2 linked regions of the Tolumonas auensis DSM 9187 genome follow. The protein of the gene in region 2 interacts with the protein of the main gene of each other region in a pairwise test. Links are inferred from orthologs where the notes say so. Each region holds a gene or a part of one and is shown on either strand. Other genes may lie near its edges.

Region 1 (4,428 bases), 630 kb from region 2 along the record:
GTCACTGGATCTGCCCGGTTGTGGCTATTCCAGTCACTGGCCGCTGGTGCAGGACTCCAGTCGTTTGCATCAGGCGGTACTGCAATATCTGAAAGATGTGCCGTGGGTCGATGATCAACGTATCGGCATGATCGGTTTCCGCCTTGGCGGCAACGTGGCGGTGCGGCTTTCTTATCTGGAACAACTGCGTTTAAAAGCCGTGGTCTGTATCGGACCGGGTATGCACAACTATTTCACCGATCCGACGCAGTTCGCCTTATCGCCGCCGATGATGCGTGCTTGCCTGGCCAATCGTCTGAACATGGATGCCGCCGACTGGGATGGCCTGCAAAAGAGCTGTCAGGTGTTTTCACTGAAACGGCAGGGGCTGGCCGGGGTGAGCAAAACCCGTGTGCCAATCCTCAGTATTGGCCATCGCCGGGACTTTATTTGTCCGGAGTCTGATATCCGGATGCTGGCTTCTTCCAGTCTGAACGGAAAAGCGGTGGTGCTGGATAAAGAACCGGTCAAAGAGCAGATGAACCGCATGTTAAGCGAGATCGGCGAGTGGTTGCGTTTGCATTTTAATCTCTGATTGACTGATCGCATAAAATTGCTGCGAAATTCCGTTGCAGGGGGCGGTTAGCCTCGGTATAAAGAAGCCCTTCATGGAGGGTTATCGCAGCAATGAAAAGCAAAACCATCGTCGTCAAGCTGGGCACCAGCATTCTTACCGGCGGCACACGTAAACTGGATCAGGCTCATATGGTTGAACTGGTTCGTCAGTGTGCTGCTCTGCATCGTCATGGGCATCAGGTCGTAGTTGTGACCTCCGGCGCAATTGCTGCCGGTCGTGAGAAGTTGGGTTACCCCGATCTTCCCCCCACAATGCCCAACAAACAGATGCTGGCGGCGGTGGGACAATGTCACCTGATGCAGGTATGGCAGAATCTGTTCAGCATTTACGGGCTGCAGATTGGTCAGTTATTGCTGACCCGCGCTGATCTGGAAGATCGCGAACGTTATCTGAATGCGCGCGATACGCTGCAGACATTGCTGCACAACCGTATTATCCCTGTTATTAACGAAAACGACGCCGTTGCGATTGCCGAAATCAAAGTCGGTGATAATGACAACCTGTCAGCTCGCGCTGCAATTCTGGCCGATGCGGATTTATTGATCCTGCTGACCGATCAGAAAGGGCTGTTTACTGCTGATCCGCGTACTAATCCTGATGCAACATTGATCGAGGAAGTGACCGAAATCACCGATCAGCTGCGTAGTCTGGCCGGTGACAGCGTGAGTGGCCTCGGCACCGGTGGTATGTCTACCAAACTGCAGGCGGCCGATATTGCCTGCCGTGCGGGTATTGAAGTGGTTATTGCCAGTGGCAAGACACCGGAAGTGGTGGGCCGTCTGGCTAATAACGAAAAAGTGGGCACCCGCTTTAAAGCACAGGCCAACCCGCTGGAAGGACGCAAGAGCTGGATCCTGGCCGGTCCGCAGTCACACGGTGAAATTCACATTGATGTCGGTGCCGTGAAAGCGGTTCATGACAAAGGTTCCAGTCTGTTACCGAAAGGTATCACTAAGATTGCCGGTGAATTCGGCCGCGGTGAAGCGGTGCGTATTATCACACCGGAAGGTAAAGAGCTGGCGCGTGGTATTACCCGTTATACTGCTGATGAATTAGAACGTGTACGCGGTCATCATTCCGATGAAATCGAATCGTGTTTAGGTTACGGCTATGGTCCGGTGGCAATCCATCGCGATGACATGGTATTGCTGTAAGGGAGAATGAGCATGAGTTTATTAGCAATGGGCAAGGCAGCCCGTGAAGCGTCATTTGAGCTGGCTGTTGCGGCTACGGCACGCAAAAATCAGGCATTGCTGGCGATGGCAGAAGAACTGGAATTGCAGCAGGATGTGATCCTGGCGGCGAATGCCAAAGATATCGAAGCCGGTCGCTCCTCAGGGTTAACCGATGCCATGCTGGATCGTCTGCTGCTGAATGAGTCACGTCTGGCCGGGATTGTGGCGGATGTACGCAAAGTCGTGACGCTGGACGATCCGGTCGGTTCTGAAATTGACAGTCGCGTGCTGGAAAACGGGATGCGCCTGTCGCGTCGCCGCGTACCGATTGGCGTGATCGGCGTGATTTATGAAGCGCGTCCGAACGTCACCATTGATATCGCGGCGCTGTGTCTGAAAACCGGCAATGCCAGCATTCTGCGCGGTGGCCGTGAGACATTTAATTCCAACATGGCGCTGGTAAAAGTCATTCAGGCTGCGTTGGCGAAAACCGGTCTGCCTGCAGCATCAGTGCAATATATTGAAAGTCCGGATCGTGCGCTGGTCAGCGAATTGCTGACCATGGATCAGTATGTCGACATGATCATTCCACGCGGCGGTGCGAATCTGCATCGTCTGTGTAAAGATCAGAGCACCATTCCGGTGATCATCGGTGGTTTCGGTGTCAGCCATCTGTATGTGGATGAAAGTGCCGATCTGATTCGTGCTATCGACGTAATTGATAATGCCAAAGTACAGCGTCCGTCAGCCTGTAACTCACTGGATACGTTGCTGCTGAATGAAAAAATCGCCGCTGAGATCGTGCCCGCGCTGGTTGCCCGTATGAATCAGCAGAAAGTCACGCTGGTGGCAGAACCGAAAGCGTTTGCATTGCTGCAGGCCGCGGGTGCGGAACAGTTGCGTGCAGCCGGTGCGGAAGATTTTGACACCGAATGGCTGAGTCTGACGCTGGGTGTGAAAGTGGTCGCGGATGTCAAAGCAGCAATTGCTCATCTGCAGGAACATAATGCCTGCCATTCGGATGCAATTCTGACCAACGATCTGAAGTGCGCCGAGTATTTCATTAATGCTGCGGGCTCTGCGGCTGTGTATGTGAATGCCTCGACTCGTTTCACGGATGGCGCCCAATTTGGTCTGGGGGCAGAAGTTGCTGTTTCTACTCAGAAATTGCATGCCCGTGGTCCGATGGGCTTAACCGAACTGACCAGTTACAAGTGGATCGGTCAGGCGGATTATCTGAGCCGTAGCTGATTTACTGCCGCAATCTGAAAAAGCCACACCCGTGTTCGTGTGGCTTTTTTTATTTTTGTTTCTGTACTAACCGGGATTTTAGTTGGTTGATCCTGCTTTCGGCGCGATCTTCCGATGATAAACAAGGTATAATGCAGTATTGCCACATTTTCGTTTTAATATGCGGGCTAACCCGCAGCCAAATTTAAACAGGTAGATAGTCGTTATGATGAAGCACAGAATTGATGTGATGATCCCGGAAGATGAATTACAGGCCAAGGTGGCAGAGCTGGGGCGTCAGATCACCGCGCATTATCAGGGAACCTCTGAACTGGTGCTGATCGGATTATTGCGTGGTTCCTGCCTGTTTCTGGCTGATTTGAGCCGGCATATCGATTTACCGGTCAGTCTCGATTTCATGACCGCGTCCAGCTATGGCAACAGCACCACCTCTTCCCGTGAAGTGCGGGTACTGAAAGATCTGGATGATGAGATCAAGGGCAAAGATGTCCTGATCGTGGAAGACATCATCGACAGCGGTTTTACCTTAAGCAAAATCCGCGACATCATCGGTCTGCGTGAGCCTAAATCGCTGGCTATCTGTACGCTGCTGAATAAACCGGCGCGCCGTGAAGTGCAGGTCCCGGTTGAATGGACAGGCTTTACTATTCCGGATGAATTCGTCGTGGGCTATGGTATCGATTACGCACAGCTGTACCGTAACCTACGTTTTATCGGCAAAGTGATCCCGCAAGAGTGATCTTATGCGATTTAGAAAGCCACCTGCGGGTGGCTTTTTTATTGGGGCAGCAAATCAGTTGCCAGCAGTTTACTCAGCCGACGGGATTCCGGATGGCGCCAGCGAATACGCGCCGGAATATTCTGGGTGACTGGTGCAGACAGTGGTTTGTCTTCCATCAGCGCCATCAGCGCACTGAAAGCATTGAAGGCAAGGGCGGTATAATCCTGAGCGATGCTGTCGATGCGCAGTGGCATAAAATCCAGCAGTTCATGATCATCAAAACTGGCCAGATGTAAGCCCTGTTGCATCTGCGGATTCTGATTCAGATATTGCAGCACACCTTCCAGCAGAGAAAACGAAGCCGTGAACAGCGCTTTGGGCGAACGCCCCAGTTCATTGCAGACTTCTTCCATCATGTCATAACCGGAATAGGAGAAATAATTCCGCTGGCGGATCCATTCTGCACGGGGCGAAACATTAGCCCGTTGCAGGCCAAGAGCATACCCTTCCAGCCGTTGCTTACTCGGTGTGAGACCTGGTTCTCCGCCAAAATAGTAGACTTCATCCGGATACTGCGTGGCTAATACCTGAATCAGATTGGCGGTCGCGGCGGTGGCATCGGTCATGATCAGCGGCAGGCTGGAATCGCCAATCTGACGGCCGAG
Region 2 (4,494 bases):
TTAACCGTAATATTCTTGGCTTTTTTATATTCTTCAACACCGCCACGGAAAACGGCTTCGTTAAACGATTTATCAAATTTTCCCGCGGTATCGTAAATAACAGCAGGTTCTGCCGATTTAGCATGCGCGCTTAATGCAGTCAGAGTAAATGTCGCCACTGCTGCCATTTTCAGAATATTATTCATCTTCTTATCCTTCCAAGGGTAATCCGGCCTGATCCCGGTAAGAGTCACAGTATATTAGTCTATGAAGTGCGGAATTCTGGTCAAGTTTTTTACCTGAAAACTTGTTATTCCGGCGCTTTATTATGAAAAAATGAACTGGTACAAAGTTAAGCGCTCTCAGTCTCCCTACAATGGGGCAAATTAAACGGATCCCATATCATCATGAGCCTTCAGCAAATCTCGCTTATCGTGTCGCTTCTGCAGCAAATGTGCGTCTATGTGGTTATTGTTTATCTGCTGAGTAAAACACCGCTTTTTCAGCCTCTTACACAAGTCACCATCAGACTACCAAATAAAATTCTCTGTTATCTGATCTTTTCTGCTTTTTGCATTATGGGTACCTACTTCGGACTCCGGATCGAAAATTCAATAGCGAATACCCGGGCGACCGGCGCCGTGCTGGGCGGAATCGTCGGCGGCCCGCTGGTCGGTTTTATGGTTGGACTGACAGGTGGCATCCATCGTTATAGCTTAGGTGGTTTTACCTCATTTGCCTGCATGATTTCGACGATTGCAGAAGGTGTCATTGGCGGACTGGTTCATCGTTATTACCTGCAGCAACGTCGTCCGGAACAGCTGTTTAATCCCTGGATCGTTTTTTCTACCGCTTTAGTCGCTGAATTCCTGCAAATGGGCATTATTCTGTTACTGGCCCGCCCGTTTGATCAGGCATGGCATCTGGTGCAGAACATCGCATTACCCATGATGCTGGCCAACAGTTTTGGCGCAGCCATTCTGATGCAGATGTTGCTGGATCGGCGGGCGATGTACGAAAAATATTCGGTCGCATTTTCTGCCCGTGCGTTGAAAATTGCCGAACGTTCGATGGGCATTCTGAATAAAGGTTTCAATCAGGAGAACTGCACCCAGCTGGCCCGTATTCTGCTGGAAGAAACGAACGTGGGTGCCGTAGCACTGACCGATCGGGAAAAACTGCTCGCGTTTATTGGTATTGGCGAAGACCATCACCTGCCCGGTTCACCGATTACCTCTTCGCATACACTCCGGGCTATAGCGAATAATGAAGTGGTTTATGCCGACGGTAACCTGATCCGTTATCACTGTACGCTCGACCCCCGCTGCAAGCTTGGTTCCACGCTGGTGATACCGTTGCGGGGTGAAGATAATCAGGTAATCGGCACCATTAAACTCTATGAACCAAAACGCAAACTGTTCTCTTCACTGAACCGTACGCTCGGTGAAGGTGTGGCAAGATTGCTTTCCACCCAGATTCTGGCAGGAAAATATTCCGCGCAGAGTGCGTTGTTAACCAAGTCGGAAATCAAGCTGCTGCACGCACAGGTTAACCCGCATTTCCTGTTTAATGCATTAAACACGCTGGCTTCCGTTATCCGAACTGATCCGGAGAAAGCCCGGCAGTTAGTCCAGCATCTGTCGCTGTTTTTCCGGAAAAACTTACGGCGGGGCGCAGAAGAAGTCACCCTGAAAGAAGAGCTGGAACACGTAAATAGTTATTTACAGATAGAACTGGCCCGTTTTCCTGACCGGCTTAAAGTGCACTTTAATATCGATGAATCACTGCTGAATCAAAAATTGCCGGCATTCTCACTGCAGCCCATCGTGGAAAATGCGATAAAGCACGGCATATCTCACGCTATGGATGGCGGCACCGTTACGATCACCGGTCAGCTTCAGGACGATCACTGGCAATTGCTGGTGGAAGACGATGCCGGATTGTTTGATGCACCAGCACAGCCGGATAAAAGCGAAAGTAGTAATGGCCTGGGTATGAATCTGGTCGATCGCCGCATCAAAGCTCATTACGGTGAGCAATATGGTGTTCACGTGCATTGTCAGCCGGAAGTTTTGACTCAGGTCATCATTGATTTACCGTTTTCTGAGGTTAAAACATGTTACGCGTGATCATTGTTGATGATGAATTACCCGCCAGAGAAGAGCTGCGCAGCATTCTTGAAGGATATGAAGACTTAGAGATCATCGGGGAATGCAGTAATGCGCTGGAGGCTATTCCGGCAATCCATAAGCTGCATCCGGATGTCGTCTTTCTGGATATCCAGATGCCCCGGATCAGCGGGCTGGAAATGGTGAGTATGCTTGATCCCGAGCAGATCCCGGCCATTGTCTTTGTTACTGCCTATGATGAGTTTGCGCTGAAAGCATTTGAAGAAAATGCCTTTGATTATCTGCTGAAGCCCATTGAACCATCCCGCCTGGAAAAAACACTGCACCGGTTACGTAAAGAATTAACTCACCATTCTTATCAGTCGCTGGCCGAACTGGCACCACTGCGTTCAATCCCCTGCTCGGGCCATAACCGTATTTTTTTAGTGCCGCTAACTGAGGTGGAATATATCCACAGTGATTTGGCCGGTGTACATGTCTGCAGTGCCAAGCAGGCTGGTGTTACACAACTGACCATGCGGACACTGGAAGAGAAAACATCCTTCCTGCGCTGCCACCGGCAATACATGATTAATCCGGATCAGGTGGCGGAAATTCAACTGCTGGAAAACGGCAGTGCCGAGGTCATCACCCGTGCGCAGCAACGGATCCCGGTCAGTCGCCGCTACCTGAAGCCTCTGAAGCAGAGCCTGAATATCCCATAATGGCAAAACCACTCCCCGACGGATCATAACCGCTTAATCCGCTATACAACCGCTCACCTGATTAGAAATGTTATTCCTGAAATGAGTCTCCTAAAGTGAACCTGTACCGCCAGAAAGGATCTGGCGTCAGCTTCCACTTAAATCAGGAGTAACACACATGACGCATGCAATTACATTTGTCATCAGTGCACTGTGTATTCTTGCTATTTGTTATCGGTTCTACGGTATTTTCTTTGTTCGTAAAGTACTTCAGGCCGATGACAGTCAGGTAACGCCTTCTCATGCGTTATCTGATGGCAAGAACTATGTGCCAACCAACCGCTGGGTTAACTTCGGTCAGCATTTTGCTGCTATCGCAGCTGCCGGCCCCTTAGTTGGTCCGGTTCTGGCCGCCCAGTACGGTTATCTGCCCAGTTTCCTCTGGCTGCTGATAGGCTGTGTAATTGGCGGTGCGGTGCACGATACTGTCGTGCTATTTGCCTCAATGAAATATCAGGGCAAGTCACTTTCGGAAGTTGCCAAAGCGGAGCTTGGCCCGGTAGCTGGTTGGTGTACCGGTCTGGCGATGCTGTTCATCATCACCATTACCATGGCTGGTTTGTCTATGGTCGTTGTGCACGCGCTGGAACGTAACCCTTGGGGTACTTTCGCCGTCTTCATGACCATTCCGATTTCCATGGTGGTTGGCTTATATCACAAATACACCGGCGATCTGAAAAACTCATCTATCGTTGGTTTTATTGCCGTGCTGGCCTGCGTGTTCTTCGGCCCGTACATTCAGGGCACCGTGTTCGGTGACTGGTTGACTCTGCACGAAACCACTATCAGCCTGGCACTGCCAATTTATGCCTTCTTCGCAACCGCTCTGCCAGTCTGGTTACTACTGACTCCTCGCGGTTACATCTCTTCCTTCATGAAGATTGGTGTATTCGGTGCGCTGGTGATCGGTGTGGTGTTCATCAACCCTGAAATCAAATTCCCTGCCCTGACTCAGTTCATTCATGGCGGCGGCCCTGTTCTGGGTGGTCCGGTATGGCCATTTATTTCTATCACCATCGCTTGCGGTGCAATCTCTGGTTTCCATGCCTTCATCGGTTCTGGTACTACACCGAAACTGGTCGACAAATGGAGTGACATCCTGCCTGTCGCCTTCGGTGCCATGCTGGCGGAATGTGTAGTTGGCGTGATGGCGCTGATTGCTGCCACTGCGTTACATCCTGCAGATTATTTCGCAATCAACTCATCTCCGGCTGCTTTTGCAACTCTGGGCATGAACGTTGTTGATTTGCCACAACTGTCTCAGGAAATTGGTCTGGATCTGTATGGTCGTACCGGTGGTGCCGTTACTCTGGCAGTTGGTATGTCTTACATCTTCACTAAAGTAAGCTGGTTCAGCAGCCTGGCATCTTACTTCTTTCAGTTTGTCGTTATGTTTGAAGCGGTATTTATCCTGACTGCGGTTGACTCTGGTACTCGTGTGTCCCGCTATCTGATTCAGGATTTCTTTGGCGAATTCTACTCACCACTGAAACGTCTGGACTGGTTGCCAGGTGCGATTGGTGCGAGCGTGTTAGCTTGTGTGATGTGGGGTTATCTGCTGATGTCCGGTGATATCGGTTCAGTCTGGGCACTGTTCGGGGTATCTAATCAGCTGATGGCTTCTGTGGGCCTAATCATCGGTA

Evidence for each region. Proteins that work in one complex are often made in the same cells at the same time.
Region 1: the proteins of btsR (region 2) and TOLA_RS04155 interact in binary tests that used the Escherichia coli proteins (3 or more experiments, as listed by UniProt). The link is inferred for Tolumonas auensis DSM 9187 from one-to-one orthologs.

The regions. Positions count from the first base shown.
Region 1 is NC_012691.1:883,166-887,593, forward strand. Bases 980-3,912 are described here. They hold TOLA_RS04155 (glutamate-5-semialdehyde dehydrogenase), read left to right. Parts: upstream 980-1,782; coding sequence 1,783-3,042; downstream 3,043-3,912. Other genes in these bases: proB (glutamate 5-kinase), read left to right, coding at 980-1,770; hpt (hypoxanthine phosphoribosyltransferase), read left to right, coding at 3,251-3,781; TOLA_RS04165 (LacI family DNA-binding transcriptional regulator), read right to left, coding at 3,820-3,912. Outside these bases: esterase FrsA, read left to right, coding at 1-574; more of proB, read left to right, coding at 667-979; more of TOLA_RS04165, read right to left, coding at 3,913-4,428. UniProt on the Escherichia coli protein: Catalyzes the NADPH-dependent reduction of L-glutamate 5-phosphate into L-glutamate 5-semialdehyde and phosphate. The product spontaneously undergoes cyclization to form 1-pyrroline-5-carboxylate.
Region 2 is NC_012691.1:1,510,603-1,515,096, reverse strand. The notes cover bases 955-3,953. They hold btsR (two-component system response regulator BtsR), read left to right. Parts: upstream 955-2,095; coding sequence 2,096-2,812; downstream 2,813-3,953. Other genes in these bases: TOLA_RS06990 (carbon starvation CstA family protein), read left to right, coding at 2,970-3,953; TOLA_RS07000 (sensor histidine kinase), read left to right, coding at 955-2,108. Outside these bases: TOLA_RS07005 (BMP family lipoprotein), read right to left, coding at 1-185; more of TOLA_RS07000, read left to right, coding at 387-954; more of TOLA_RS06990, read left to right, coding at 3,954-4,494. UniProt on the Escherichia coli protein: Member of the two-component regulatory system BtsS/BtsR, which is part of a nutrient-sensing regulatory network composed of BtsS/BtsR, the low-affinity pyruvate signaling system YpdA/YpdB and their respective target proteins, BtsT and YhjX.